One region of the Agathobaculum ammoniilyticum genome, then DNA from elsewhere that is predicted to be linked to it. Evidence: a T-box and tRNA genes for the amino acid it is inferred to sense, from the RefSeq annotation. Region 1 holds a T-box; the other holds one or more tRNA genes.
The links. The T-box of region 1 lies ahead of OCV66_RS06710 (valine--tRNA ligase). A T-box ahead of a tRNA ligase gene usually reads a tRNA of that ligase, here a tRNA-Val.
Positions count from the first base shown of each region.

Region 2: it encodes a tRNA-Val, which carries the amino acid that the T-box ahead of OCV66_RS06710 (valine--tRNA ligase) is inferred to sense. The anticodon was not compared.

Region 1 covers NZ_JAOQJE010000005.1:17,405-33,730, forward strand. Annotated here, with positions in the region: gene OCV66_RS06680 (class I SAM-dependent methyltransferase) at 1-588, opposite strand, end outside; gene OCV66_RS06685 (hypothetical protein) at 988-1,299, opposite strand; gene OCV66_RS06690 (YgiQ family radical SAM protein) at 1,363-3,303, opposite strand; gene OCV66_RS06695 (IreB family regulatory phosphoprotein) at 3,605-3,850, opposite strand; gene pheT (phenylalanine--tRNA ligase subunit beta) at 4,115-6,523, opposite strand; gene pheS (phenylalanine--tRNA ligase subunit alpha) at 6,852-7,871, opposite strand; T-box leader at 7,938-8,177, opposite strand; T-box leader at 8,320-8,533, shown strand; gene OCV66_RS06710 (valine--tRNA ligase) at 8,586-11,207, shown strand; gene OCV66_RS06715 (hypothetical protein) at 11,305-11,766, shown strand; gene OCV66_RS06720 (CatA-like O-acetyltransferase) at 11,747-12,442, shown strand; gene OCV66_RS06725 (bifunctional folylpolyglutamate synthase/dihydrofolate synthase) at 12,408-13,715, shown strand; gene OCV66_RS06730 (anti-sigma factor antagonist) at 13,797-14,114, shown strand; gene spoIIAB (anti-sigma F factor) at 14,116-14,553, shown strand; gene OCV66_RS06740 (sigma-70 family RNA polymerase sigma factor) at 14,550-15,257, shown strand; gene OCV66_RS06745 (hypothetical protein) at 15,291-15,830, opposite strand; gene OCV66_RS06750 (helix-turn-helix domain-containing protein) at 15,962-16,204, shown strand; gene OCV66_RS06755 (ATP-dependent helicase) at 16,252-16,326, opposite strand, start outside.
Region 2 covers NZ_JAOQJE010000001.1:472,555-487,819, forward strand. Annotated here, with positions in the region: gene OCV66_RS02375 (D-alanine--D-alanine ligase family protein) at 7-1,077, shown strand; gene murI (glutamate racemase) at 1,070-1,864, shown strand; gene OCV66_RS02385 (DUF1934 domain-containing protein) at 1,917-2,348, shown strand; gene argS (arginine--tRNA ligase) at 2,377-4,074, shown strand; gene OCV66_RS02395 (S41 family peptidase) at 4,120-5,604, shown strand; gene OCV66_RS02400 (hypothetical protein) at 5,636-6,676, shown strand; gene prmA (50S ribosomal protein L11 methyltransferase) at 6,752-7,714, shown strand; gene OCV66_RS02410 (16S rRNA (uracil(1498)-N(3))-methyltransferase) at 7,781-8,506, shown strand; gene OCV66_RS02415 (hypothetical protein) at 8,532-9,314, shown strand; gene OCV66_RS02420 (transglutaminase domain-containing protein) at 9,384-10,163, shown strand; tRNA gene OCV66_RS02425 (tRNA-Met) at 10,255-10,331, shown strand; tRNA gene OCV66_RS02430 (tRNA-Glu) at 10,340-10,414, shown strand; tRNA gene OCV66_RS02435 (tRNA-Val) at 10,418-10,493, shown strand; gene OCV66_RS02440 (magnesium transporter CorA family protein) at 10,575-11,492, shown strand; gene OCV66_RS02445 (transporter substrate-binding domain-containing protein) at 11,842-12,687, shown strand; gene OCV66_RS02450 (amino acid ABC transporter permease) at 12,716-13,468, shown strand; gene OCV66_RS02455 (amino acid ABC transporter ATP-binding protein) at 13,578-14,369, shown strand; gene OCV66_RS02460 (YitT family protein) at 14,435-15,265, shown strand, end outside.

The DNA.
Region 1 (16,326 bases):
ACTCGGCGGGTCCATGATGACCGCGTCGTATTTGCGGCCGCGCCGGATCTCGCGCTGGACGAACTTTTTGCAGTCGTCCACGATCCAGCGGATCGGGCGGTCGGAAAGGCCAGAGGAGGCAGCGTTTTCGCGCGCCCACTGGACCATCCCCTTGGAAGCGTCCACATGGCAGACCGACGCGCCCGCTGCCGCTGCCGCGAGCGTTGCGCCGCCCGTGTAGGCGAACAGGTTGAGTACGCTTACCGGCCGGCCCGCGTTCCGCACCATGCGGTCAATGAAATCCCAGTTGGCGGCCTGCTCGGGGAACAGGCCGGTATGCTTGAAGCTCATGGGCTTGAGCTGGAACGTCAGCTCACGGTAGCGGATGGCCCACTGCTCGGGCAGGCTGCGGATTTCCCACCTGCCGCCGCCCGCGTTCGAACGGTGGTAGATGGCGTTGGGCCTGTCCCACGCGCGGCAGGACGCCTCGCGCGGCCAGATGGCCTGCGGGTCCGGCCGCACCAGCACTTGAGTGCCCCAGCGTTCGGCCTTTTCGCCGCCGCCGCAGTCAAGCACAGCGTAATCTTTCCAATTGTCCGCAATCCACATAAACACATTCCTCGTTCTGTGAGAGATTTACACAATTTATCAGTATCTATTTTAACACCAAAAAGCGGGCGGCGCAATGCAAAAGAAATCCCACCGAAGGGGCGGGTTTTTATGAAAAACGGCGAAAGCAGACTGTGTACGCCGTCCGAAGCGCCGGAAAAGCAAACCGGACTGCGGCCGCAGTCCGGTTTTGAGAAAGGCGGGGCGGCGGAGTCAGGCGGTCTGCGCCTGCCGCGTCAGCTTGCGAGTGATGGTTATGAACATCACCACCGACATGACCACGGAGAACAGGTCGGCGATCGGCTGGGTAAAGATAATGCCGTCCAGCCCGAACAGGGCGTTGAACAGGAACAGACAGGGGACGAATACGAAGCCTTGCCGGCTGCCTGCCAGCGCCAGCTACGCGGCCGCGCGTCCCATAGCCTGCAGCACGAACAGGATGCGGAGTACAGGCATGGACAGCATCAGCGCGCGCAACATGGGTACGCCCGCTTGGATCACGTCTGCGTCATTGATGAACACCGAGATGATGCGGTCCGCAGCGAAGTAGTAGGCCGCGGTCAGAACCGCGCGCCTCACCGTGGTGCAGACGACCAAGAAATTGACCACTCCGCGCAGGAAGTAGCACAGGTAAAAGACGCAGGCGCAGATGCTGCCGATCACGGTGGCGGTGGCGGCTCCGGCCACGCCCCAATCCAGCGAAAGGATCATGATGGGGGCGAGGATGATGTTTGCCAGGGAAACACCGGCCGTTTGTCAACGGCCGGTGTGGAATTATTTTTTGCGCTTGGCCTTGGCCCAGCCTTTCTTTTTGGGTGCGGAGGGGCGGCCCATCCCTGTGCGGGCCGGCGCGCGGCCGGCCGCGGCCTTTTTCGCCGGGGCGGATGGCTTTTTCGCCGCCGTGGGCGGCTGCTCGCCGCGGTGCGGGCGGATCAGACAGCCCTTGCCGTAGCCGATCAGATCCTCGCGCCCGGCCTTTTTAAGCGCCGCCAGCACGATCGGCCGCTTGTCCGGCCGCCGCCACTGGAGCAGCGCGCGCTGCATGGCCTTTTCCTCGGGTGTTTTGGCCACATAGACCGGCTGCATCGTGCGCGGGTCAAGTCCGGTGTAGTACATCGCGGTCGAGAGCGTACCCGGGGTGGGGTAAAAGTCCTGCACCTGCTCGGGCATATAGCCGACTCTGTTCAGGTATTCCGCCAGCAGGATCGCGTCGTCCAGTGTCGCGCCCGGGTGGGAGCTCATTAGATAGGGGACCAGATACTGCTTGCGGCCCAGCTTCTGGTTGATGCGGGCGTACCGCTCGCGGAACTGTTCGTATACAGAAAATGATGGTTTGCCCATATAATACAATGCGTTATCGCTCATGTGTTCGGGCGCAACCTTGAGCTGACCCGAGATATGGTGCTCAACCAGCTCGCGGAAAAACGCGTCGTTATGGTCGGCCATCATGTAGTCATAGCGCAGGCCGCTGCGCACGAATACCTTTTTAACGCCGTTGAGCTGGCGCAGCGCGCGCAGCAGACTCAGGTAATCCGTGTGGTCGGCTTCGAGGTTTTGGCACGCGGACGGAAACAGGCAGCGCTTGTTTTTGCACAGGCCGTGTTCCTCCTGCTGCTTGCAAGCGGGGAAGCGGAAATTCGCGGTCGGCCCGCCGACGTCGTGGAGGTAGCCCTTGAAGCCGGGCATCTGCACGATCTGTTTGGCTTCCGCGATCACGCTTTCATGGCTGCGTGCCTGGATGTACCGTCCCTGATGGAAGGCGAGCGCGCAGAAGTTGCACGCGCCGAAGCAGCCGCGGTTGTGGATGATGGAGAACTGCACCTCCTGAATCGCGGGTACGCCGCCCAGCGTCTCATAGGACGGGTGGTAGGCGCGCATATAGGGCAGGGCGTACACATGGTCCATCTCCGTGGTGGTCAGCGGGAGGGAGGGCGGGTTCTGGACCATCACGCGCCTGCCGTGGCGCTGTAAAATCGCCTTGCCGCGCACATGGTCCTGCTCGTCGTACTGCGTTTTGACCGAGCGGGCGTAGTCCGCCTTGCGTGCGCATACATCCTCGTAGGAGGGGCATTCGACCGCGTCGAACGCCAGTCCCTCCACATCGTGCGCCAGATAGGCCGTGCCGCGCACACCCACGCAGGCGTCCGCGCCCTTTTTGCCGTGCTTCAGGTTGCGCGCCAGCTCGAGCACCGAGCGCTCGCTCATGCCGTACATCAGCCCGTCCGCGCCCGTGGACTCCAAAATGGAGGGCATCACGCGGTCGGCCCAGTAGTCATAGTGTGCAAAGCGGCGCAGGCTGGCCTCGATGCCGCCGAGGTAGACCGGCACCTCCGGAAATGCGCGCCGCGCAAGCATGGCGTAAACGGTCACCGCGCGGTCGGGGCGCTTGCCCGCCCTGCCGCCGGGGGTGTAGGCGTCGTCCGAACGACGCTTTTTGGCTGCGGTGTAGTGCGCGACCATGGAGTCGATATTGCCGCCGTTGATAAGTACCGCGTAACGCGGCCGGCCCATGGCGAGGAAGTCGCGCTCGTCGCGGAAATCCGGCTGGCTGAGGATGGCGACTCTGTAGCCCGCGTCCTCGAGCACACGAGAAATGATCGCGGTGCCGAACGAGGGATGATCGACATAGGCATCGCCGGTGACGAGCAGGAAATCGCAGTAGAACCAGCCGCGATCCTGCATATCCTGTTTGGAAATCGGGAGAAAACCGTTCATAAATCCCCTTTCGCTTTGCAAAGCGTGAAAAGACGTATACCATAGAAGTAAGCGGTCCGGAAAGACGAAAAAGCGGTTGGCCACGCTCCTGCAGAGAAGGTGGTTTTATGGAGAGTGTGCAGCAGATTATTTTGATGCTGCGCCTTCTTGAAATCGTCAAGACCATAAAAAAATGACCGCCCACTTGCCCCGGGTACGGTCATTTTTTGAAATGATAGATACTTAGGGTCAACCGTCTTTGCCGGACTGCCCTTTGCTACTTTTCATTATAACGGTCCTGCGCCGTTTGTCAAGCCCCGCCTCAGTTATCGAGGTAGAACTGCACCAACTCCTGCATCAGCTCGTCGCGGTCGATCTTGCAGATCAGGCTGCGCGCGTTATTGTGGTTGGTGATGTACGTCGGGTCCTCGGAGAGGAGATAGCCTACGATCTGGTTGATCGGGTTATAACCCTTCTCCTTCAGCGCGTCATATACTGCGGTCAGCGTGCGCTTCATCTCCTTGTTGGACTCGTCTACAAGGCTGAATTTTCTTGTGCCGTCAAGCATGTCTGTCTCCTTTCCGATCCTACCGGTTGGTTTTTGCTATAAACAGCATAATACAAAACAACGGAAAAGTAAAGCCCTTATCGGCCGAAATGGGGGCGAAATCTTTTTCCAACCCTGCCACAGTGCGGTTCGCAAGCCGTACTGTGGCAGGATTGGTTACCGTCAGGGAAGTCTGGGAAAAGCTCCCCCTGCACAGCGGGGGCATGCGAACCCAAATAGAAAGCGGGCGGTTATACCGCCCGCTTCCGGAAAACCGGTCTGTTATCAGCTGCGCAGGACCGCGCCGAACGACTTTTCGAGTGCCGCCAGCGCGTCCTTCATCGCCTTGTCGCACTCCTCGTCGGTCAGCGTGCGGTCGGGCGCGCGCATGGACAGCGAGTAGGCCACGGATTTTTTGCCCTCCGGGATGCCCTTGCCCTTATACACGTCGAACAGCTTGACCGACTCGAGGATCGTGCCGGCAGCCTTTTCGATCGCAGCCTGCATAGAGGCCGCTGGAATGGCATCGTCCACCAGCACCGCGATGTCACGGGTCGACGCAGGGAACTTGGGCAGCGGGTGGTACAGCTTGCTGGGATCAATGGATGCGAACAGCGCATCCATGCGCAGCTCAGCCGCCAGCACCTCGCCGGACAAGCCGTAGCGGTCTGCGACCGTGGGATGCACGGTGCCGAATACACCGACCTGCTCGCCGCCGATCAGCACGTTTGCGCAGCGGCCCGGGTGATAGGACGGGTTCGCCTTCTCCGGCACGAACTGCACGCCCTTAATGTTGAGCTCACGGCACAACGCCTCGATCACGCCCTTGAGCTGGAAGAAGGATAGACGGCCGTACGAGCCAAGCGTCAGCACCTTTTCCTCGTGCGGGAGCACGTCCGGATCGGCCTTGCCGTCCTTGATGGACGGGGTATAGATTGTGCCCAGCTCGTAGAGCGACGCAGTCGGGTTGCGGTGCGCGTGGTTGTGCGCAAGCGATTCCAGCATCGAGGGCAGCACGGTCGTGCGCATGACGCTGAAATCCTCACCGAGCGGGTTCAAAATCGTGGTAGAGATGCGGCGTGGGTCGTCCTCGGCCCAGCCAATCATGTCATAGAACTTCGGGGAGATGAACGAGTGGCTCATGGCTTCGTCAAAGCCCGCCTCGCGGCAGACCAGCGCCGCGGCGCGCTCGGCCTGCTGCCTGGGCGTGTATTCGCCCTGCACCATCTCGCCGGCATACAGCGTGGTCGGGATCTTGTCGTAGCCGTACATGCGCGCGACTTCCTCCGCGAGGTCGCACATGCGCGCGATGTCCGTGCGGAAGCTCGGCACGATGACCTCGCCGCTTTCGACTGTGAAGCCCAGCTTCTCGAGGTAAGCCTGCTGCTCCGCATCGGACAGGGACAGGCCGAGCAGGCCGTTCATTTTATCCGGTTCAAAGGGTAGACGCTTGGGGTTGGGGTCGGAGTTGTCCACGTCGATGATGCCGTCGATGACCTCGCCCGCGCCGAGCTGTTCGACCAGCTCGCAGGCGCGGTTGACCGCGTCGAGCGTCATGCGGGGGTCGAGGCCCTTTTCAAAGCGGCCGGACGCCTCGGTGCGCATGCCGAGCGCCTTGGCGGTCACGCGGACGGTCGCGCCGTGGAAGCACGCGGACTCGAACACAACGGTCTTGGTGTCGTCCTCGATCTCGGAGTTCGCGCCGCCCATCACGCCCGCGACCGCGACCGGCTTGTCGTTGTCGCAGATGGCGAGCATTTTGTCGGTCAGATCGTGGTCCTGGCCGTCCAGGGTCTGGATGGACTCGCCGTTACGCGCGCGGCGCACGACGATCTTGCCGTCCGACAGGCAGGAATAGTCGAACGCGTGCATGGGCTGGCCATACTCGAGCATGACGTAGTTGGTAATATCGACGATGTTGTTGATCGGCCGCACACCGGAGGCATGCAGGCGCTCGCGCATCCACGCGGGCGAGGGCTCAATCTTGATGTTGCGCACCAGACGTGCGGTGTAGCGCGGACACAGGTCAGGATCCTTGACCTCGACCGACATATGCTTGTTGATATCATCGCCCACGCCCTTGACCAGGGGGGACTTGACTGCGAACGGGCGGTCAAAGGTAGCGGCGGTCTCGCGCGCCAGGCCGATAACGCTCAGACAGTCCGGACGGTTGGAGGTGATCTCAAAATCCGCGACATATTCGTCCAGGCCGAGCACCTTTTTGATATCCTCGCCCACCGGAGTACCCGCGGGCAGAAACAGGATGCCGTTCTCGCACGCATAGGGTACGCAGCCGTGGGTCAGGCCCAGCTCCTGGAACGAGCACATCATGCCGTTGGAGACCTCGCCGCGCAGCTTGTCTCTGGTGATCTTGACCCCGCCGGGCAGGGTGGACTTGTGCAGCGCGACAGGGCAGACCTCACCCACCGAATCGGGGGTCACGTTGGGCGCGCCGGTGACGATCTGGACAGGCTCGCCCTGCCCCACGTCGAGCTGGCAGATTTTGAGATGGTCGGAGTCCGGATGGTCAATGACCGACAGCACCTTGCCGGTCACGACGTTTTCGATCTCCGCGCCGAGGTAGAAAACCTCCTCGACCTTGGAGCCGGACATGGTAAGCCGTGCGTCATACTCCTTGGGCGTGACGCCGGAAATATCGGTATAATCCGAAAGCCAGGAAAGCGGCAGTTTCACAAAAATTCCTCCTTGAAATTTTTCGATTGAAACCACGGTTTCAATCGAGGGGGACGCGCCGAACCATGGTTCGGACGCGTTCTAGGCTGCGAAAGGTTCCGACGGGCGAAACTTTTCTCCGCTCTGGTATCAAAACCCTGATACATGCTCGCGGTTTTCTGTTTTATGCGCGCATGGCGCGCCCGTCAAAAGTGAGGACATGCCTGATCTTTGACACCCCGACCCAGCCGCCCTGGGCGGCGACGTTCGGGTGTCGAAGACCGGTTCCTTCGGGACCGGTTTTCGTATATAAGGGACTTGTGAAGTCCCTTATAAGCACGCGAGCGCGTTAAAATTGTTCCAAAAACCGCACGTCGTTTTCATAGAACAGGCGGATGTCGTCGATCTTGAAGCGGCCCATGACCATGCGCTCCAGGCCGATGCCGAACGCGTAGCCTGAGTATTCCTCCGGATCGATACCGCTCATCTCAAGTACCTTGGGGTGTACCATGCCGCAGCCGAGGATCTCGATCCAGCCCTCGCCTTTGCAGAGCGGGCAGCCTTCGCCGTGGCAGCGGTAGCACTGGATGTCCATTTCCGCCGACGGCTCGGTGAACGGGAAGTGGTGCGGGCGGAAACGGACGACCGTGTCCTCGCCGTACAGCTTTTTGGCGAACAGCTCGAGGATACCCTTGAGGTCCGACATGCGGATGCCCTTATCGACGACCAGCCCCTCGATCTGGTGGAACAGCGGGGAGTGGGTCGCGTCCACCGCATCCGAGCGGTACACACGGCCGGGCGCGATGATGCGGATGGGCGGCTTTTTCTTCTCCATCGTGCGCACCTGCATCGGGGAGGTCTGCGTGCGCAGCACCACGTTGTCCGAGATATAGAAGGTGTCCTGCGTGTCGCGCGCAGGATGGTCCTTGGGGATGTTGAGTGCTTCGAAATTGTAGTGGTCAAGCTCGACCTCCGGACCTTCTGCGATCGAGAAGCCCAGGCCGAGGAAAATTTCCTTGAACTCATCCAGCACGATGTTGAGCGGATGCTTTTTGCCGATCACGACCTCCTCGCCCGGCAGGGTCACGTCGATTGTTTCGGCCTCCAGCTTGTGCGCGAGCGCGGCCTGCTCAATGACCAGCTTCTGCTTTTCGATTATGGTTTCGATCTCGGCGCGCACGTCGTTGATGAGCTGGCCTACGGCCGGGCGTTCCTCTGCGGCAACGTCCTTCATGCCCTTGAGGAGCGCGGTCAGCTCTCCTTTTTTGCCAAGGAACTTGACGCGCGCTTCGTCAAGCGCGCGCGGGTCCGCGGCGGCGGCAAGCTGTTCCTTTGCGGCCTGCAGGATGCCTTGCAGCTTTTCTTTCATGGTTGCCTCTCCTTTTTATATGAAAAATCAGCGTTTGGGACAAAATAAAAGCCTTTCGTCCCATGAATTAGGGACGAAAGGCATAAAAGCAACTTCCGTGGTACCACCCTGATTCCCAGCCGGAGCCGGGCGCTCATTGAACGCCGGTAACGGGGCGTCAACCCGCCTGCGCCTACTGGAAAAGCCGTTCAGCGCCGGTGCTCGCAGGGGAACTTCGCGTCATGTCTCTTTGGGCGGCTTGCAGCCAAAGGCCGCCTTCTCTGAAAAGAGGGGGATGGCGTTACTTTCCCTGTTCATCGCGGTTTGGTATTCATAGACAGTAATATTAAACCACATCTTTCGGGGGATTGCAAGTGGAAGGCATGTTTTTTTTGACAGGCAGGAAAGAGGGGGTGCCGCGCCGCTTGACAAATCTGCGGTTTTTGGATATACTGTTAAAGTTGATATGCAAAATGCGATGAAAAAGAGGAGTATTCCCGCTTCGCGCGCTGCAGAGAGAGGGCGGTCGGTGCAAGCCCTTGGGCGGAGGGAAGAAAGTCGCTTTGGAGCAGGAGGCCGAATGCCAGTAGGCTGTCCCGTCCCGCCCACGTTACGGGCAAACGAGTGCGCGGCGGCATTGCCGCGAATTCAGGTGGTACCACGGAGCACGCTTCGTCCTGTACGGACAGCGTGCTTTTTTGTTTTCCGCAATCAAACCGAAAAGGAGACAGACCAATGAGCGAACTGCCAAAGACCTACGACCCGAAATCGGTCGAGGACAAGCTGTACAGCTTCTGGAACGATTCCGGCTTTTTCCACGCCGAGGTCAATCCGGACAAGAAACCCTACACCATCGTTATCCCGCCTCCGAACGTGACCGGCCAGCTCCACATGGGCCATGCGTTCGATGAAACGCTGCAGGACATTCTCATCCGCACCAAGCGTATGCAGGGCTATGAGGCGCTGTGGATGCCCGGCACCGACCACGCGGGCATCGCCACCCAGATCAAGGTGGAGGAGACGCTCCGCAAGGAGGAGGGCAAGACCCGCTATGACCTTGGCCGCGAGAAGTTCCTCGAGCGCGTGTGGGACTGGAAGCACCAGTACGGCAACCGCATCATCAGCCAGCTCAAAAAGCTCGGCTCCTCCTGCGACTGGGAACGCGAGCGCTTCACCATGGACGAGGGCTGCTCCAAGGCCGTGCGCGAGGTGTTCGTCAACCTGTATGATAAGGGCCTGATCTACAAGGGACACCGCATTATCAACTGGTGTCCGCACTGTGCGACCGCGCTTTCGGACGCCGAGGTTGAGTACGAAACCCAGCCGGGCAAGCTGTGGCACATCCGTTACCCGCTGGCGGACGGCTCAGGCGACCTGGTGGTCGCCACCACCCGTCCGGAAACCTTTATGGGCGACACCGGCGTGGCCGTCAACCCGAACGACGAGCGCTATCAGCATCTGATCGGCAAGACCTGCATCCTGCCAATCATGAACCGTGAGATCCCGATCTTCGGCGATGAGTACGTCGATATGGAATTCGGCACGGGCTGCGTCAAGGTCACGCCATGCCATGACCCGAACGACTTCGAGATGGGCCAGCGCCACAACCTTGAGCAGATCCTCGTGTTCAACGAGGATGCGACCGTCAACGAAAACGGCGGCAAGTACGAGGGGATGGACCGCTACGAATGCCGCAAGGCGGTTATCCGTGACCTCGAGGAGGGCGGCTACCTTGTCAAAACCGAGGACCACGAGCACAACGTCGGCACCTGCTACCGCTGCGGCACGACCGTTGAGCCGATGACCTCCGCGCAGTGGTTCGTCAAGATGGCGCCGCTGGCGAAGCCCGCAATGGACGTGGTACACGAGGGCAAGACCAGGTTCGTGCCGGACCGCTTCGCCAAGACCTACCTGCGCTGGATGGAGAACGTGCATGACTGGTGCATCTCGCGTCAGCTCTGGTGGGGCCACCGCATTCCGGCGTTTTACTGCGACGACTGCGGCGAAATGACCGTCTCCAAGGAAGACGTCCACGTCTGCCCGAAGTGCGGCAGCAAAAACGTCCGCCAGGAGGAGGACGTGCTGGATACCTGGTTCTCGTCCGCGCTGTGGCCGTTCTCCACGCTCGGCTGGCCGGAAAAAACGCCGGAGCTTGACTACTTCTACCCGACTTCCACGCTGGTCACGGGGTACGATATCATCTTCTTCTGGGTGGCGCGCATGATCTTTTCGGGCGTCGAGCATATGGGCGAGACGCCGTTCGAGACCGTGTATATCCACGGTCTGGTGCGCGATGCGCAGGGCCGCAAGATGTCCAAATCGCTCGGTAATGGCATCGACCCGCTGGAGGTCATCGACCAGTATGGCGCGGACGCGCTGCGCTTCACGCTCGCGACCGGCAACAGCCCCGGCAATGACATGCGCTTCTCGACCGAGCGCGTCGAGGCGAGCCGCAACTTCTGCAACAAGATCTGGAATGCGTCCCGCTTCATCCAGATGAACCTGACGATTGGCAGGGACAAGGCGGCGTCGCTGCCCGCCGACCTCGCGCTTGAGGACAAGTGGATCGTCTCCAAATATAACACGCTGGTGGCCGAGGTCACCCGCAACATCGACCAGTATGAGTTGGGCCTGGCCGCCGCGAAGCTGAACGACTTCATCTGGGATAACTTCTGCGACTGGTATATTGAGATCGCCAAGACCCGCTTGCAGGCGGGCGACGAGAAAGTGCAGCAGGTGCTATGCTATGTGTTGTCGGGCGCGATGCAGCTGTTGCATCCGTTCATGCCGTTCATCACCGAAACCATCTGGCAGGCGCTGCCGCACGAGGGGCCGTCGGTGATGGTGTCTCAATGGCCGCAGTATGACGAAACATTGCGCTTTGCGGAAGAGGAAGCGCAGATGGAGACCCTGATGGACGCGGTGCGCGCGATCCGCAACCGCCGCAGCGAGATGAACGTGCCGCCCTCCAAAAAGGCCAAGGTGCTGATCCTGACCGAGAAGCGCGATACCTTCGCCGCCGGTGCGGGCTTCTTCCCCAAGCTGGCCTATGCCTCCGCGATCGAGCTGGTGGACGCAGTACCCGCGGACGCGGCCAAAATGGCAAGTGTCGTCACGGGCGACGCGCAGCTCTATATGCCGATGGGTGACCTGATCGACTTCGCCGCCGAGCGCACGCGCCTCGAAAAGGAGAAGGCCAAGGTCGAGGATGACATCGCGTTTGTGATGAAAAAGCTGGATAATCCGAGCTTTACCCAAAAGGCGCCGGAAAAGATCGTCGCGGTCGAGCGGGAGAAGGCGGAAAAGCTGCGCGAGCACCTCGCCAAGCTCGAGGAGTCTATCGCCGCGCTGGGATAAAACGAACAGAGGAAAAAGGAGGAAGCCGCGCTTCCTCCTTTTCTTTTTGTAAAAGTGTGTTATAATACTGAATAAAACGGAGTCCGGAGACAAAGGCATGGAGCATACTTATTTTTTCCAAACAACAGTATGGAGGGCCAGCGGCACCTACTATGATGCGGAGGGGCGGTCGTTCCTGTTAATGGGAGAGGTGCAGGTGCGGCGCACGGCATCCGAATGGACGCTGGCAGGCACGCTCACCGTGCGGTCCGACCCGCCGGTTCAGTTTTCCAACAGCTACCGCATCGCGCGTACGGAAACGCCAGACACGCTTTGTTGGGAATCGTACAACCCCGCGCTGGGGACGCTGCGCGGCACATTTGAGATCGTCGGCCCGTGCATCGTATCAATATACCGCTCCACGGAGGACGGATACAGCGGTACGGAAACGCTGCGCCAGCTCGACGGGCAGACGTATGAAAACGTTGGGGTGTCGTTCCGAAACGGCAGGCGCATATCCTCGTGGACAGCGCGTATTCACAGAGAGGAGGCGGAAACGATTGGGCTACCGATGGATTGATATGGAGAACTATCCGCGCATCCAGCATTTTGCGTATTTCCGCGGCCTTGCCTATCCCTATGTAGGCTTGACGGCGGAGGTGGATATTACATTGCTGATGCAACGGATGGAGCGAGAGAGGATACCGTTTTTCCTAACGGTCTGCTATTGTGCGGCCCGTGCGGCAAACGCGGTGCCGCAGCTGCGCCAGCGGATTCGTGGGGACAAGATCATCGAATTTGACAGGTGTATGACATCGCATACTGTTGCGCTGGAAGATGGCACATACTGCTACTGTACACTGGACAGCGGGATGGCTTTTGGGGACTTCCTGTCCTATGCGGCGCGAGTGCAGGAGCGGGCGGCCACCGCCCGCTCGCTGGGCGAGAGCGAAGAGGATGCGGAGGCGTGCTTTTTTGTATCTACGCTGCCGTGGCTGACTTACACCGCGTTGGTGCAGCCGGTGCCGCAGCCTGCGGACAGCAATCCGCGCATCACATGGGGCAGATATTTCACACGGGAGCAGAGGACCCTGCTGCCGGTTTCTCTGCTGTGCCATCATGCATTGGTGGACGGAATACATATCGCCGCGTTTTACAGGGAGCTGGACAAACAGATCCGAATGGTAGCGGAAAACGGAAAGGATGGGAAACAGTACGGTTATGATGCAGAGCGGAACGCCCAAAACAGCAATTGACTACATCCACGCCCTCGGCCGCTTTACCGGCAGGCCGGGGCTGCACCGCATCCGCGCGCTGTGCGCGGCGCTGGGGGACCCGCAGGACGGGCTGCGCTTCGTCCATATCGCAGGTACGAACGGCAAGGGCTCGACCGCGTGCATGACGGCGTCGATCCTGCAGGCTGCGGGCTATCGGGTGGGGCTGTATACTTCGCCATATCTGGTGCAGTTCCATGAGCGCATCCGCGTAAACGGCGCGCTGATATCGGACGGCGATCTCACACGGCTGTCCGGAGAGGTGGCGGCTGCGGCGAAAGGCCTGTCCCTGCCGGCTGGGGAAACGATCGGCGAATTTGAGTTCACCACCGCACTGGGGTTCCGGTATTTCGCGGAACAGGGCTGCGACATTGTGGTGCTGGAAACCGGGCTGGGCGGCCGGTGCGACGCAACCAATGTGGTGCGGACGACCGAGGTCAGCGTCATCACCCCGATTTCACGCGACCACATGGCGGTGCTGGGCGATACGGTGGCCGAGATCGCGGGGGAAAAGGCCGCGATCATCAAGCCGGCATCCGCTGTGGTGTGCGCAGACGGCCAGCCGGAGGAAGCGCAGGTCGTGATCCACCATGCGTGCGAAGCGCTGGGTGCGGTGTGGTATGAGGGAGAGCGCGAATGCCGCCTGCTGCGCTGCGGTATCGACGGTTCGGCCTTTGTCTGCCGGGGGCAGGGATACACTGTCGCCATGCCCGGCCGCCACCAACTACAGAACGCGATGACCGCGCTGCGCACTGTGGACGCTCTGCGGTTGCGCGGCTGGGAGATACCGGTGGAGGCCGCGGTGCGCGGCCTGGCGCGGGCGCGCATGCAGGGCCGCCTGGAGCGCGTGGTGGACCAGCCGCTCGTCCTGCTCGACGGGGCGCACAATGAGGCGGGGATAGAGGCGCTCTGCCGCACGGTGGACGAGCTTCTCAAAATGCGCCGCCTGCATGTGGTCATGGGCATGGTGCGGGATAAGGAGTACGAGGTCTGCGTCCGGCGGATGGCGCGGCGCGCGGACGTGTTCTATGCCTGCGCGCCGGATACGGAGGACCGTTCCCTGAACGAACAGACGGTTGCCGCGCTGGCGGAGCAGGGCTGCGCCGAGGTATATGACTGCCATACGGTAGAGCGTGCGCTGGCCGCGGCGCTGGGGAATGCCTCGCAGGAGGACTGCATTCTGGTGTGCGGCTCGCTGTTTCTGGTTGGAGAGGCCGAAAAAATCCTGCGGACGCGACAAAAAACGGCAGAATAAACAGTTAAATATTGGTAATATAAGGCTTGTACAAGGGTACAGGCCTTTTTCTTTTTGGGAGAACAAACGAGGTGAATATATATGCTGCATATCACACAGGCCGAGCGGGACGGTACGCTGATGATCTCGCTTTCCGGCGAGCTGGACCACCATGCGGCGCGTGCGGCTATCGAGCAGGCGGAGGACCTGCTTGTGCTTTACCCCTGCGAAAAGCTGATCCTCAACCTGTCCGGACTGACGTTCATGGACAGTTCGGGATTGGCGGTCGTGCTGCACCTGCACCGTACCTGCGCGCGCAGCGGCTATGAATTTATCGTGCGGGGCGCGCCGCCGCAGCCCATGCGCGTGTTCGAGGCCGCGGGACTGCCGCAGGTTATGATTTTTGAGAGGGGGGAATAAGATGCGCGCTGTCGTTAACAAAATGAGCCTGAAATTTGAAAGCCGCTCGGTCAATGAGGCGTTCGCGCGGCAGTCGGTAGGCGCGTTCGTGGCGCAGCTCGATCCCACGATGGAGGAGCTGGGCGATATCAAAACCGTGGTGAGCGAGGCGGTCACAAACGCGATCGTACACGGCTACGCGGATAAGGCCGGCTTTATCACGGTCGCGGTGCGCCTGCTGGAAGGGCGGGTGCTGGAGCTAAAGGTAAAGGACGCCGGCCGCGGCATAGAGAACGTCGAGCAGGCGCGCCAGCCCATGTTCACGACCGGCGACGATACGCGCAGCGGCATGGGCTTCACCATCATGGAAACCTTTACGGATAAGCTGCGCGTGCGCTCCACGCCCGGCAAGGGGACGATGGTGACCATGGTCAAGGTACTTAAGGAGCGCGGCGCGTGACGACCAGCATGCGCGGCCTGCTGGAACAGGCCGCCGCGGGCGACCGCGGCGCGGAAGCTCGGCTGATCGAGGAAAACAGCGGGTTGATTTGGTCGATCGCGCGGCGTTACTATGGGCGCGGCGCCGAACCGGACGATCTGTACCAGCTCGCCTGCGTGGGCTTTATCAAGGCGGTTCGCGGCTTTGACCCAGCGCTGGGCAACGAATTTTCCACCTATGCGGTACCCAAGATCGCGGGCGAGATCCGACGCTTCCTGCGGGACGACGGCGCGGTCAAGGTCAGCAGGTCGGTCAAGGAGCGGTCGGTGCGGGTGCGGCGCATCCAAAGCGAGCTGGAAAGCAGAACCGGTCGTTCGCCAACCGTGTCCGAGCTGGCGGAAGCCGCCGGTCTGACCGTGGAAGAGGTTGCTGCATGCGAGCAGGCGGACGTAGCCGTGGACTCCTTTGAACGCGAGCTATCCGGCGGCGGGCGGCTGGGCGATATTGTAGGCGACGAGGGCATGGAGGAGCGTGCCTGCCTGTATTTGTCCTTGGGCGAGGCGCTGAGGACGCTGCCGGATCGCGACCGGCAGGTGCTGGCGCTGCGTTTCTCGCGCGACCTGACACAGCAGCAGGTGTCCAGGATCATCGGAGTATCGCAGGTGCAGGTGTCGCGGATTGAAAAACGGGCGATCCAGGCGCTGCGGGAAAAGCTGATGGAATAGGCGGGCTGTCCGTTGAGGGACAGCCCGCTTGGGTTATTCTGATTCAGTTGCTTCCACAGAATCCGCAGATGTGTAAAAGGTCAGTTCGTTGAAAGCGGATTGGCATTCACCCTTCTTTTCGGAAATGGCGCTGGAGTAGGTCAGCCTGGAGTAGCCGCTGGGATAAGCAGAGATCAGGCTGTAATAATCGTTGACAGCTAGATAGTAGTTTTTTGCTGCATCATAAAAGTCGCCGGTGCCTTCTGTGCCAAGCAGTGTTTTGGCATCGTCCATAACATCTTTGGCGTAGCTGCGGAAATCATGGACGCTTTGGGCGCGGTCTTTGAGAGAACCGCTATTTAACTCTTCGTATGCGCTTTCATCAAAATAACAGTTCATGACACTTCCTGTTGTCGTCCAGTTCTCCAGTAGAAGTGATGCGGCAGAATCGATCGCCACCTCAGCCAGATAGAGGTTGCCAGCCGCATTGTTTAGATCCTCGTCTGTGGGGGAACCGCTGGAGTTCCCCTGTCCACATGCACACAGGGAAAACGTTATGACACCCGAGAATAACAGTGATAATACTTTTTTCATCTTTTTCGCCCTTTCTGTGTTTTGATTTTGGATTACTACCTAAACTATATCACAGTTTCTGGTTGAGGTCAATTGACCCCAAAAACAAAATGAGCTCTTGCTATTATGGAAAACAGTAGGAGGGTACATTCATGCTGGATACCAAGGCTGTTGGTAAAACAATACAGGGGCTGCGGCGGAAAAAAGGGTTGACGCAGGAACAACTGAGCGGTTTGGCTGCTCTTGACCGCACGCACTACAGTAAGATTGAGAGGGGGTTGCGCAGTCCGACGCTTGATACGATTTTTAAAATAGCATTTGCATTGGATATGGAGCCACACGAATTGATACAGGTGATCGAAAGGAACGTGGCATTTGACTTTATTGAATTTTAGTAAAAGAAAGAGGGCGGGCGCATCGCGTCCGTCCTCTTTTTCCAGCCTTATATCAGTTTTTCCATAAATTGCGCGGCCGATTTTGCCATTAACCGCTTGGTGCCTTTCTGGTCGAAGGCGAT
Region 2 (15,265 bases), on a different contig from region 1:
CATAAAATGAAATTGGCGGTATTGTTCGGCGGTATTTCAAGCGAGCATGAGATATCCTGCCTGTCCGCGGCGTCCATCCTGCGCAATCTGGACAGGACGAAATACGAAATCTACGCGGTCGGCATCACGCGCGACGGGGCATGGCGCTACTGCCCGACTTGCGATGTCGAGCGGATCGAGAACGGCTCGTGGGAGCGCATGGCGGATCTGGTGCCGGCGCTGCTCCCGCCCGACCGCGGCGTGCATGGCCTGGTTCTCCTGCGGGAGGGCGCGGCCGAAACCGTCCGGCTGGACTGCGTATTTCCGGTCCTGCACGGCGCGGGCGGCGAGGACGGCACGGTCCAGGGCCTTCTGGAGCTGGCGGGCATCCCCTATGTGGGCTGTGGCGTCGCGGCAAGCGCGAATTCCATGGATAAATCCATCACCAAGGTGCTGGTGGAGACCGCGGGTGTGCGGCAGGCGAAATACTATCTGGCGCTGCGCCATGACTTTGAGCGGGGCGCCGAGGGCGTGGTCCGCGCAGCGGCCGAACAGCTCGGTTCGTTCCCTGTGTTCGTCAAGCCCTGTTCCCAGGGGTCGTCCGTGGGCGTGGCCAAGGCGAACAACATGCTCGAGCTGGCAGCGGGGCTGACCGAGGCGTTTGCGCTGGACGACAAGGTGCTGGTCGAGGAGTTTATCGACGGGCATGAGGTCGAGTGCGCGGTGCTTGGCAACCGCGAGCCGGTCGCTTCCACGGTCGGCGAGATCGCGCCGACCCAGGAATTTTATACGTTTGACGCAAAATATAAGGATGAAAGCTCCAAGCTGTACATTCCGGCGCATATCACCGAGCGGCAGATCGAAACCGTGCGGCGCAACGCGCTGCGCGTGTATCGGGCGCTGGGCTGCCGCGGCTTGGCCCGCGTGGACTTTTTTGTCACCCATGCGGATGGGGAGGTCGTGTTCAACGAGCTGAATTCCATCCCGGGCTTTACCTCGATCAGCATGTACCCCAAGCTGTTCGATTATGAGGGCGTGCGGTATCCAGAGCTGCTCGACCGGCTGATCTCTTTCGCGTGGGAGGAGCGCCATGGATAACCGGGCCATTGGCGTGTTCGACTCCGGCTTGGGCGGGCTGACCGCGGTGCGCCGCCTGCAGGAGATCATGCCGCAGGAGCGGATCATCTATTTTGGGGACACCGGCCGTGTGCCGTACGGTACGCGCGGCCGCGATATTATCATCAAATACGCGCGGCAGGATGTTGCTTTCCTCCGGCAGTTCGACCTGAAGGCGATCATCGTCGCCTGCAATACGGTTTCTTCGGTTGCGCTCGACCTGCTCGGCGAGGAAAACGATATCCCAATCATCGGCACGGTCGAGCCTGCGTGCCGCCGCGCGCTGCGGGAAACAAAAAACGGGCGCATCGGTGTGATCGGCACGGTGGCGACCGTGCGGTCGGGCGCGTATGAGCGCCGCCTGACCGCGGAGCGTTCCCCGCTCGCGCTGACGGTGTGCGCATGTCCGCTGTTCGTGCCGCTGGTGGAAAACGGTCGTGTGTCGCGCGGCGACATCGTGATCGAAACGGTCGTGCGCGAATACTTAACGCCGCTGCGGGAGGCGGGCGTGGATACGCTGATCCTGGGCTGCACGCATTACCCACTGCTGGCGGATGTGATTGGGGACTTCATGCAAGGAGTGACGCTGATCGACTCCGGCGCGGAAGCGGCGAATGCCGCGCGCACGCAGGTTGAGCAGGGCGCAGGACCGGGGGGCACGCAGTATTTCGTTTCGGACGACCCGCAGGGCTTTACCCAGCTTGCCGGCCTATTTTTGCAGCAGCCGGCCGCAGGGGAGGCGGAGCTTGTCGAGATTTCACGGTACTGACCGGATAGTTCAGCGCCGGCGGTGCGCCGCCGGACGGAAAATGGGGAATGATATGAAGAAGGACGTTTGGCTGTCGATCTGCTCCACGCAGCAGTTTGCGGACTGCGAGGAGGAACAGATCGACCTGGTCACGGCGGCCACGCTGTATGAGCGCGGCGGCAAATATTACATCGCCTATGAGGAGAGCGAGCTGACCGGACTGGAAGGGACGCGGACCACCGTCAAGCTGGATGGAAAGACGGTTTCGCTCATCCGGACGGGGACCTACCCCTCTCATATGCTGTTCTCCGAGGATGAGCGGCATATCGGGCTGTATCAGACACCGGTCGGTACGGAAATGGCGATTGCGACGCATACCTCCCACATCCGCAACACGGTGGGTGAAAACGGCGGCGAGCTGGTGATTGATTATACGATAGAGGTGGATCATTCGGTCATGGGGGAGCATCATTTTGAAATGATCGTTTCCACAACGCCGGCATAAGGACGAAAAAGTAACGGAGAGTGAATAAATGAACGCATATGAATTTGCACGCGCCGAGGCGACGCGGGTCGTCGAGGCGGCTTACCACAAGGCGGTCGCCGCAGGCGTTTTGCCGGAAGGCGACATCCCGCCCGTTGCGGTGGAAACGCCCAAGGACGCCGCGAACGGCGACTGGGCTTCCACGTTCGCCATGCAGTGCGCTAAGCCGCTGCGCACGGCGCCGCGCAAGATCGCGGAGGCGATTGTGGAAAACCTCGACCTGGCGGACAGCTGCTTTGATACGGTGGAGATCGCCGGCCCGGGCTTCATGAATTTTACGCTGAACCAGGGTTGGTATGAAAAGGCGGTCAAAAACGTGTTCGAGATGGGCGCGGACTACGGCCGCACCCAGACCCCTGCGCCGGAAAAGGTGATGGTGGAGTTCGTATCCGCCAACCCCACCGGCCCGATGCACATGGGCAACGCGCGCGGCGGCGTGCTGGGCGACTGCCTGGCCGCTGTGCTGGACTGGTCGGGCAACACCGTGACCCGCGAGTTCTACATCAACGACGCGGGCAACCAGGTGGATAAGTTTGCCCACTCGGTCGAGGGCCGCTACATCCAAGAGGTGCGCGGCGAGGACGCGATCGAATTCGACCCGTCCTGGTACCAGGGTGACGATATCAAAGCGCTCGCGCACGACCTGGTCGGGCAGTACGGCGACAGCCTGCTGGACAAGACTCCCGAGGAGCGCTTCGCCATCATCGAGGGCTACGGCCTGCCCACCAACATTGCGCGCATGGAGCGCGACCTGGGCCGCTATAAGATCAATTACGACGTATGGTTCCGCGAGAGCGAGCTGCATGAGAGCGGCTACGTCAAGGAAACCATAGATATACTGACCGAGAAGGGTGCGACCTACGAAACCACGGACGGCGCGCTTTGGCTGCGCTCGACCGACTTCGGCTGCGATAAGGACGACGTGCTGCGCCGTGCGAACGGGTTTTACACCTATTTCGCGGCGGATATCGCCTACCACCGCAACAAGTTTGAAAAGCGCGGCTTCGACCGCGTCATCAATATCTGGGGCGCGGATCACCACGGCCACGTCAAGCGTCTGCAGTGTGCGCTGGACGCGCTCGGTCTGGACGGCTCGCACCGCCTGGAGATCGTGCTCATGCAGCTCGTGCGCATGATGCAGGGCGGCGAGGTCGTGCGCATGTCGAAGCGCACGGGCAAAAGCCTGACCCTGACCGACCTGCTCGATGAGATTCCTGTGGACGCGGCGCGGTTCTTCTTCAATTCCCGCGCGGCCGAAACCCAGATGGAGTTCGACCTGGACCTTGCGGTCAAGCAGGATTCGGACAACCCGCTGTATTATGTGCAGTACGCGCACGCGCGCATCTGCTCGGTCATCAAAAACTGCGTGGAGGGCGGCGTACCCATGCCGGATACGGCGGCCGTCGATCTGTCCGTACTGACCGGCGCGGACGAGCGCCAGCTCGTCAAGGCGATCGCGCTGCTGCCCGAGGAGATCGCGCAGGCGGCGCAGAGCCGCGACCCCTCGCGCCTGAACAAGTACGCGGTGGCGCTCGCGCAGCAGTTCCACCACTTCTATAATGCGTGCCGCATCAAGTGCGAGGATGAAAAGCTGTGCGCGGCGCGCCTGGCGCTGTGCCTGGCGGCGCGGCAGGCGATTGCGAACACGCTCGGCCTGATCGGCGTGGAAGCGCCCGAAACGATGTGACCCGACTGCCGCATGCGCGCGCAGGACACGGAAATGGAGAAGCAAATGAAAAAATTCGTAAAAAGGCTGGTGTCGCTCGCCCTGGCGGGCGCGCTGCTGGTCGTGCCGGCGGGTGCGGTGACGCAGGATGGGGAAAGCGAGACCTGGTTTGACGGGGTGTGGGCGCTGATCGACGCGTTCGGCCTGAAGGCGGAGAACGACCCCTATATTCTGCAAAATTATATCAATAAATACTTGGAAGAGCATCCAGAGGAGCTGTACCATGTCGTCAACGATATTCTGTCCCTGCTGGATACCCATTCCATGTACCTGTCGAGCGAGGAGTACACGCAGGGCTTTTCGACTCTGGAGGGCTTTATCGGCATCGGCGTGGGCCTGCAGGAGACTGCGGGCGGCGTGCAGATCGGCGAGGTGCTGCGGTATTCCGCGGCTGAGGAGGCCGGCCTGGAGATCGGCGACCTGATTGTCCGGATCGACGGGGAGGACGCGTCCGGCCTGACCAGCGCCGAGGCGGCCGAGCGGCTGCGCGGCGAGGAGGGTACGCGCGTTTCGCTCACCGTGCGCCGTCAGGGACGCGAGATCGAGGTCGACTGCGTGCGCCGTCAGGTCAACCAGGTTTATGTTTCGAGCAAAACCATGGCCGACGGCGTGGAATACATCAAGGTCAGCGCGATCGGGTCGCAAAACGACTGGGCCGCCTTCTCCGAGATCTGGGAGGGGCTGGATGAGAAAAACACCCGCGCGGTCATCCTCGACCTGCGCGGCAACGGCGGCGGCGTGATCGATATCGCGCTCAGGATGGCCGATGCCATGACGCAGGAGGCGGAGGTCTATCTGGCGGGCGTGCGCTGGCGCAGCGATATGGGCGGTCTGGAACAGACGTTCTCCACGGGCGGCGGTCTGCCGCTCAACCAGATTATCGTGCTGGTGGACGGCGGCACGGCCTCGGCGGCCGAGTTGCTCGCGGGCAGCCTGCAGGACACCGGTGCCGCGCTCCTGATCGGGGAAAAGACCTACGGCAAGGGGCAGGGGCAGTACCATTTCCCGCTGGTCAACGGCGACAAGCTGGTGATCACCACGCTTGAGCTTGAGTTGCCAAAGCAGGGCTGCTACGAGGGCGTCGGCCTGACGCCGGATATCCAGATCGGCAACCGAGAGGTTACGGTCAACGGCGCCGGCCTGTCCCCGCTGGACACCACCAGGACCCTGCGCTTCGGCGACCAGTCGGACGATGTGTACGCCATGACCGAACGCCTCGCACTGCTCGGGCTGATCGACGAGGCGACCAGCACCTTTGACGGGGACGTGCTGGACGCGGTGGCCGCGTTTTGCGAGAGCTATGAACTGGCGCCCGACCTGTATGCCTCGCCTGAGCTGCTGCAGGCGCTGGACGGGGCGATGCAGACGCTGGATGGGCAGACCTTTGTGCTGGACCAGCAGCTGCAGACCGCTTTGGAGCTGTGCAAGCTGGCGGCGGAAGAGCCGCAACAATATACCGCGCTGCCCGACGGCAGCTGGAAGAAAAACTGAGTTACCGTCTTTCTTGGGAGGAAGATAGATTTTGGACATTCCTTTGTGCCAGAACAGCCATAAACCGCAGCTCATGCTGACAGGACCGGAGGCGCTGCCGCTTTACCGGTCGCGTCCGGAATGCTTCGCCGGCGCGCTCGCGCCCGATGGGACGACCTGTGCGAAGTGGGCGGAGGCGCTCGACGGCCTGCCGGTCGGGCTGCCGCTCGATTGCCCGCCCGTGCCGGACAGGGAAACGTGTGAGCGCCCGCTCACGATGCGCTACATCAGCCTGTGCAAGCAGGCGTTCCGGCCTTTGCTGCATGACGGCGCCGCGTTTTATTACCTGCGGGGGGCGCAGACGTTCGCTGCTCTGCGCGCGGCCGTGCTGGCGCTGGGCGACCTGACCGGCCGCACGGTGATTGCCGAGCTGCTGATCGAGGACGACGAAGGGCATATGGTGGATGGCACGGACGTACGCGCGGCGGTCGGCGTGCTGCAGCGCATCGGTGTGACCACTGTTATCCTGACCGCGCACGAGCCGGAATCCATCACGGAGGCGCTGGATATGGCCGCACCGTATGCGCGGCTCTCGCTTGGCGTATCCGTACATTCTGCATGGCTGCGCGCCCAGACCACGCTGTACAATACGGAGGTATTCCTGCCGGTCGAGCATGACGACGAGGCGCGTCTGTTGCAGGCGATCGACGCGCATACCGGCGGGCGGTTGGTGCCGCGCGACCACGATGACTTCATCTTGGCGCCGGATGGCACGAACGTACACTTTATCGACCCGACGATCGATATTTCGGATGAGATCGAATGCGGGCCGCGCCTGGAGGAAGCGCTGCTGGACGCGGAAGAGGACGCGGGCGCGTTCAAGCTGGTGCTGGAATGCGAGGATGATGTGATCGCGCTGGAGAAGTATCAGTATATGATCGCGCGGCCGCTTTGCCTGTGCGCGGAATCCGCGGACCTGCTCGAGCAGGGGCTGCGCGTATACGCAGGGCTGGCCCTGTACGACGGCACCTGGGAGCAGCCGGAGGACGTCCTGCATTATCTGGAACAGAAGTACGGCCTGATACGGCTATAAGGGGCAAAAGCCCGCTGTATCTGCGCCGCGCGTTTCATGCGCGGCATACGGAGAAAAATGACAGGGAGGCTTTGGATGGACTGGAAAGAAGTCACAATCTATACCACAACGGCCGGTATCGGGCCGGTGGAAGCGCTCTTGGAGGAGCATGGCGTGGAAGGCTATGTGCTGGAGGACGCTGCGGATTTTGAGGAATTTTTGAAGGATACCGAGATATACTGGGATTATGTAGACGAGGATCTGGTGCGCGAAAAGCGCGCGCAGGAGACCTGCCTGAAAATATACCTGCCGGACAGCGGCGAGGGCGCGAAGCAGTACGCCGGCATCCGCGCATCGCTCGAAAGCCTGAAGGCGCGGGATGAAGCGCACGCCTGGGGCCGCCTGTGTACGGAAACCGCGCTGACCCGTCAGGAGGACTGGGAATGGGGCTGGAAGCAGTATTTCAAGCCCTTTCCGGTCGGCGGGAGCTTTCTCATCAAGCCCTCGTGGGAGAGGGTGGACGACGCGCAGGGGCGCCGTATTCTGGAAATCGATCCGGCTTCGAGCTTCGGCACGGGCAGCCATGACACGACCCAGCTCTGCATGGCCGCGCTGGAGCGGTACGTCAGGCCCGGGGACGCGCTGCTCGATATGGGGACCGGCTCGGGCATTCTGGCCATCGCGGCCGCGATGCTGGGCGCGGATGTGCGGACGGTGGTCGATATTGATGAAAACTGCCTGAAAACCGCGCGGGAGAACGCGGAAAAGAACCATGTCTCAATCGGCCGCGGCCTCTGCGGCGACGCACTGCGCGACGCGGGTCTTGCGGAGGAGATCGGCGCGGGCTACCGGATTATCGTGGCGAATATCGTGGCGGACGTGATCATCGGCATGGCGCCGATGTTTGCGGGCAAGCTCGCGGCGGGCGGCGTGCTGATCTGCTCGGGTATCCTGAACGAACGCGCGTCCGAAGTGGCCGCGGCGCTGGAACAAACCGGCTTTGTGATTTTATCGCGGGAGGAAAGCAAGGATTGGAGCGCTTTTGCCGCGAAAAAATGATTCACGGAATGTTCACTTGCCAAACGGCGGTTTTTTTGTTAGAATAGGAAAGGTTATTTGATTACCATGCCAAGATTCTTTGTTGACCGGCAGCCGGAAAACGGCCTGCTGGTTCTGCGGGGCGAGGATGCGCACCACGCGGGGCGCGTGCTGCGGCTGCGGCAGGGCGAGGCGCTCACGCTATGCGACGGCGAAGGGATAGACTATGACTGCACGGTGGAGCAGATCGAAAAAGACGCGGTTCTGTGCCGTGTGCGGGACCGCCATCCGGCGGCGACCGAGCCAGGGCAGCGGCTGACGCTGTTTATGGCGCTGCCCAAGGGCGATAAAATGGAATTTATCGTGCAGAAGGCGGTCGAGCTGGGTGTGAGCGAGATCGTACCCTACCTTTCACAGAACTGTGTCTCGCGGCCGGACAAGACCGAAAAAAAGGTGGAGCGCTGGCAGAAGATCGCCACGGAGGCCGCCAAGCAGTGCGGAAGAGGACGGCTGCCCCGCGTGCGCGCGGTGGTAACAGTGGAGCAGGCGGTCGCACAGGCGGCGGAGAGCGAGACTGCGCTGTTCTTTTATGAAAATGAGAAAAAGACCGGCCTGCGGGACGCGCTCGCGGACGGTGTTGGCAGGACCGTATCGCTGATGATCGGACCGGAGGGGGGCTTCACCTTGGAAGAGGCCGAGGCCGCCGTCAGGGCGGGGCTGAGAAGCGTATCGCTCGGCACGCGAATCCTGCGGTGTGAAACCGCGCCGGTTGCGGCGCTGGCCGCCGTTTTATATGCGGGCGGCAATATGTGAGTACAAAAAAGAGGGAGTGTAAGCATTGGCCAAAAGCAATGTGGGCAAAAAGCCAATCAGTGAGGAAGAATACACAACAAATAAGGTGTTAACCGTGTTCAGCATCTGCCTGCTCGGCGTTCTGGTGCTGATGGTGCTGCAGCGCCTGCTCAATTACGGAAGTACGGTCATGGCAGGGTTCCTGATGATCAAGATCCTGCTGGGAATCGGCATCGTTGGGGCGCTGTGGGGCATCTGGCTGCTGGCACGCGAGCTTTCAGGCAAACGCTCCGGTGCACGCCGGCTGATTTGCGGGCGCAATGTGCTGATTGTGAGCATTGTGATCATCCTTTCCATGTCGGTCATCAACTATCTGGGCATCCAGCCGATCAAGGTGCTTTATGTGGTGCTTCCGGTGCTGGCGGTATATTATCTGGTATATCATTCCTACGCGCCGGAATTTTTCCTGATCGCGGTGGATTCGGGCGTCGCGCTTGGACTGATGTGGGTGGTACACCGTGCGCTCGCTTCGTCCAATTTTGGTTCGCTGGCCTATGTGGCGCTCGGCGCTATGGCCGTGCTGACGGTGATCCAGTTGATCTGCGTCTGGTCGCTGCACGGGAAAAAGGGCAAATTCAAGTTCCGCGGCGAGACGGTTGATTCGCAGTTCAGCCGCAATGCGTACACTATGCTCACGGTGACTCCACTGCTGATGACCGTTTTGGTGGCGGTTACCTTGTTCGTTCCCGCCTGCATGCTGGTTGCGCTGGGCGTGGGCGCGGCATATCTGTTCATTACAGCGGTATACTATACCGTTAAGCTGATGTGATTTTATATCCGGAATAAATTGCGGACGGCTGGGCCGTCCGCTTTGTTTTCTGGAAAGGGGGCGCGCAAATTGACACGTTTCGGTAAGCTGCTGGCAGGCGCTGCGCTGTTTTGCGGTATCGCAGGCACGCTGCTGTATCCGCGGCTTTCCGCGCCGCGGGTGCAGAGCCCGTTCGAGGCAGCGGCGCTGCTGGAGCAGGCGGTCAGGGACGGCGGAGAGAGCGTGACGTTCCGCACGGAGGAGATCGACCTGGATGCGGTGTACAGTGCGCTGGAGGCGCGGTATCCCTATGCGTTTGCGCTGCACGCGACCACGCGTCCTAACCAGACGATCGAACTGCGGGTTGAGCTTTCGCGCCCCGCACGGCAGGAGCAGGCCTGGTCGTACGCAAGGGCGCTGGCGGCGGAAACGGTGGACAGCGGCATGTCTGAGGAGCAGAAGCTGCGCGCCCTGCACGACGCCCTGGTTCGGTTATGTCAATATGATACGGATACAGCGGGTAAAGCGGCGCCTGACGGCGCGGCAGCGCCTTTTGCAGCGGACGGTGCATTACTCGACCATAAGGCTGTATGTGCGGGCTATGGCCGCGCATACGGTATGCTGTGCGAAGCCGCTGGGCTACGTGCGGTCTATATCGCCTCGGAGGAGATGAATCATGGATGGAATGCGGTCCGGCTGGACGGGGAAACCTATTATATTGACTGCACCTTTGATGATCCTGTGCCGGATCGGGGAGAATATGTGTCCGATCAGTATTTCCTGCTGACGGCAGAGGAGCTTTCCAACACACACCAATGGGACAGGACGTTTTATGAGCAGGTGTTGGATGGTCTGGAAAAAGAAAGTTGAGGAAAAAAGCAAAAAACACTTGACAATACGACATATTTGCAATATAATATTTATCGTCGCCAACGAACGGGCGACGCAGGGAAAAGCATATGGCGGTATAGCTTAGTTGGCTAGAGCGTTCGGTTCATACCCGAAAGGTCATTGGTTCAAGTCCAATTACCGCTACCATTTCCCTTGGCCCGTTGGTCAAGCGGTTAAGACACCGCCCTTTCACGGCGGTAACGCGGGTTCGAGTCCCGCACGGGTCACCATATGGAAGTTTAGCTCAGCTGGGAGAGCATCTGCCTTACAAGCAGAGGGTCAGCGGTTCGATCCCGTTAACTTCCACCACTATAAAACCTGAGCCGTATGGCTCAGGTTTTTTTGTTTCAGGTAGGCCCATGGAAATAAGACAGCAGAGGAGGGGATGGGATGTCCTGCTATTACCGGATGGAAGAGAGGGTGCGCCTTTTGGGAAAGGAGCCGCCTGAGGTTTGGGAGAATATACTGGCCGTCATCCCGCACGAGGAGCTGTCTGTCGCGCCGCTGCCAATGGGGCTGCGCCCCCCGCCGCATATTATGCGCGGCAAGGAACAGCGGTACTGCCGTATTACTTTTGAAGCAGGCCAGGTTGCCGGCTTCTTCCATGTGCCGGCGCACACCAGACAGGCTACGCATAACTGTGCGTTCACTTGGTGCGGCAGCAATGTGTTGCTGGTCGCCTATGATGATTTTGTGCAGGTGTGCCTGCACAGGGTAGGCCAGTTGAGCGCACACAAAAACGCTGGCTCCGCAGATTTTATTGTAGATTTCCTGTCTGTTCTGATACAGGACGAGCTTCCCCATATTCAGCGGCTGGAAGAGAGCCTTTCCAGTCTGGAGCAGGATGTGCTTCAGGGGAAAGTCAGCCGTTTCATCCACCAAATGAGCGCTCTGCGGCAGGAGCTTAACCGCTTCAACCGTTACTATGCACAGCTCAACGATATGGCGGATTCGGTTTTGGAGAATGTGCCGGAATGGTTTGACTCAACCAGCCTGCAGCGCTTGGGATATTTTGCGCGCAGGGTGGACAGCCTGCGGGATGAAACGCAGATGCTGCGCGAGTATGCCAGCCAGATCAGTACGGAATATCAGGCGCAGATCGATATTGCACAGAACCGGATTATGAAAACGCTGACGATCGTCACAACGGTTTTCCTTCCTTTATCACTGATTGCAGGGTGGTATGGGATGAATTTTGCCTATATGCCGGAGCTGCACTGGACATTTGGCTATCCGGCTGTAATTCTGTTGAGCGCGGTGGTTGTTTGTATCTGTCTGTATTTTTTTAAACGTCGTCATTTTTGGTAAATCAATGGAAATGAAAAGCAGCAGACCGGTTTGCGGTCTGCTGCTTTTTTGACAGAAAGGTGTTTTAAGCGATGCGTCTGCCGTGTTGGCGGCTGTCCACAAAACAAAGCCGGAAGGTACATATGAAACCGTGTAAGTCTATTGTCAAGGAAAAATATAGAGGGATTTTGCGGTGCTGGGAGTTGGAGGCGCGCAGCGGCATTAAAACGGAATGAAAATTAAAGCTGCGCTGTTAATGCGGGATTAAGTTATGCAAACAATGGTTGCAATTTCAAAATCGCGGCTTAAAATATAGGTATTCGTAGAGGCGGACGCCTGTATGAAATAAATAACGAGAGAAGAATGACTTATGATAAGAAAAAAGCTTGTAGCCACGTTCCTTACCGCAACGCTGTGTACCAGTCTGCTGGCCGGCTGCGGCGGGGGCAACGAAGCCTCGGACACAGCGGACAGCAGTGTACTCCGCGTAGGGTTTGAGGGTATGACCGTGCCGACAAACTGGACGCAGGATACGGATGCGCACGGCGCGATCCAGATAACGGGGACGGAGCAGTACCTGTGCGGCTTTGAGGTGGACCTTATGAAACGTGTCTGCGAGGAAGCTGGCCTGACGCTGGAGCCGTATAAATATGAATGGGATGGCCTGATGATGGCGGTGCAGTCCAACAAGGTGGACTGCGCGATCTCCATGATTACCCCGACGGAAGAGCGCCGCGCACAAATGGATTTCACAGAGCCATATTATTCGCCTGATCTGGTGATGGTCGTTAAAAAAGACAGCCCGTATGCTTCGGCAAAGTCGCTCGACGAACTGTCCGGCATCAAGGCGACGTCGATGCTCAATACCTTGTGGTATGATGTAATTGACCAGATTCCCAGTGCCTCCAAGGAGGCGGCCATGGAGAGCGTGCCGGTGCTGGTGGTTGCGGTCAACGCGGGTACGGTGGACGGGATACTGCTCGACCGTCCGACTGCGGAGGGTACGCTGATCTCCAATCCGGAATTAGCAATTGTCGAGCTGGACGAGGAGAGCGGGTTTGAGGTGCCGGCTGAGCAGCTCGATGTCGCGATCGCCGTAACCAAGGGTAATGAAGAACTGGTCGGTAAACTGAATGACGCGCTGGAAAAGATCACCGATGAGGAGAAAAACAAGATGATGGACGCGGCCTGTCAGAACCAGCCGCTGAACCAGTGACCAAACGGAAAGGCGGCTTTTACTTACCATGGACATAGGTAGTATGGACTTCTTTGAAAGGGTTCTGTATTTTATCCAGAATTATGGATCTTCGTTTTTGGAGGGCGCGGAAATTGCCGCGTTTCTCGCGGTAGCGGGAACGGCGCTCGGTTGCCTGATTGGCTTTCTGGCCGGCGCGGTTTCCGCTCTTGAAATCGAACCGGATGATAGTACTCTGCGCAAAGCAGTGCTGCGCGTCGCGCGCGCAGTGATTGCGTTTTACGTCTGGCTGTTTCGCGGTACGCCGATGATGGTGCAGGCCATGGTTATTTTTTACGGCTCAGCCTATTTCGGCGCGGATATGGACCCTGTCACCTGCGGCCTGTTTATCGTTTCGATCAATACAGGCGCTTACATGGCTGAGACGGTGCGCGGTGGCATTCAGTCGATTGATCCGGGGCAGAACGAGGGCGCGGAAGCCATTGGCATGACGCGCGGTCAGACGATGCGTCTGGTCATCCTGCCGCAGGCATTCCGCAATGTGGTGCCGCAGATTGGAAACTACCTGATCAGTAATGTCAAGGACACCTCGGTGCTGAGTGTAATCACGGTCGGTGAGCTGTTTTATGTGGGCCGATCGGTTGCCGGACAGTTTTTTACCTATTTTGAAGTGTTTACCGTGATCTGTATGATCTATCTGGTGCTGACAACGGTAACGACTGCGCTGGTGCGCTTGGTGGAGAAACGCCTGGCGGGTCCCAAAGATTATGTTCTGGAAGAAGCGGAGGAGACGCCGGCATGACAGGTGCTGTCCGCGGCTATGATCCGTATGAAAGATTTAAGTTGAAACGAGAAAAGGAGCTGCATGAAACATGGAGGTTACCCGAACTATGCCCTTGAACCGCCATACGATGGCACTGTCTGCAAAGAGTGTGGATGCCGTGAAAGGGCGTGCCGGCGTAAAGACGGATACTGTCCTGCGTATCGAACATTTGAGCAAGAATTTCGGTTCGCATATCGTATTGCGGGACATTGATTTTTCGGTTCGTTCGGGAGAGGTCGTCTGCATCATCGGCGCTTCCGGATCGGGGAAGTCAACGATGCTGCGCTGTATCAACCATTTGGAAACACCAACGTCCGGCGAGATTACCTATGAGGGGAAAGCGGTCGGCGGCGTGCATTTTGACCTGTCGCAATATCGCGCCAAGGTCGGCATGGTGTTCCAGTCGTTTAACCTGTTCAACAATATGACGGTTTTGCAGAACTGCATGGCGGGACCGGTGCATGTGCTGCACAAAAAGAAAGCGGAGGCGAAACAGGACGCTCTGTTTTACCTGAAAAAGGTAGGTATGGCACCGTATATCAACGCGCGCCCCTCACAGCTTTCGGGCGGCCAGAAGCAGCGCGTTGCGATCGCCCGTGCGCTGGCCATGCACCCGAAAATGCTGCTGTTCGATGAACCGACGAGCGCGCTCGACCCGCAGATGGTGGGCGAGGTGCTGGCGGTCATGCGTCAGCTTGCAAAAGAGGGCATGACCATGGTTGTGGTTACGCATGAGATGCAATTTGCGCGCGAGGTTTCCAACCGGACCGTATTTATGTGCGATGGCGTGATCGCGGAAAGCGGCACGCCGGAGCAGATCTTCGAGCATCCGCAGAACCCGAAAACACAGCAGTTCCTCAGCCGCTTCCAGGCAAGCTGAGGCTGGAAGGCGCGGCACGGAAAGGGCCGCGCCTTGCTTTGCGCAGACAGAAAGGAGAGATAAAAATGGAGCTTCGGACCCGTCTGGCAGAATATATGTCCTTGCGCTCTCTGGGACTGATTTTTGCAGGTACGTTTTTATTTTCGTTTGGCATGAACGTATTTATCACCCCGTTGGGACTGTTCAGCGGCGGTTTTCTGGGCATTGCACAGCTGGTGCGGGCATTTCTGGTTAATGTGCTGGGGCTCAGCCTTGGAAGCGCGGATATAGCGGGCATCCTGTATTTCTTGATGAGCGTCCCGCTGCTGATACTGGCGTACAGCCAGCTGGGAAGGCCGTTTTTTATCAAAACGCTGGTCTGTACCGGACTGTACAGCTTTTTCCTGACCGTGATCACGGGGCCAGAGCAGCCGATTTTTTCGGATACGCTGACCTCCTGTATCGTTGGAGGGCTGGTTGCGGGCGTTGGCGCAGGGCTTACGCTGGTTTCGGGCGGCTGCGGCGGTGGGGAGGAAATATTGTGCGTGTATCTGGCGCAGAAAAACCCGTCATTCAGCGTGGGACGTGTATGTATCCTGATTAACGTGCTCGTATTCGGCTGCTGCGCGGTATTCTTCAATCTGCCTGCGGCGATCTATTCGGTTATCTATTCCGTGACCGCCAACCTGACGCTTGACAGGGTGCATTTCCAGCGTATTACGATGGATGTCATGATTATCACCAAGCTGGATAATATGGAACAGCTGGTATTTGATACGGTGCAGCGCGGTGTGACAAGGCTGCATGGAGAGGGCGGCTATACTCGGGAATCGACCAATGTGCTGCTGACGGTAGTATCCAAGGACGAGGCATTTGCACTTAAACGTGCGGTGCGCAAACGCGATCCGGATGCTTTC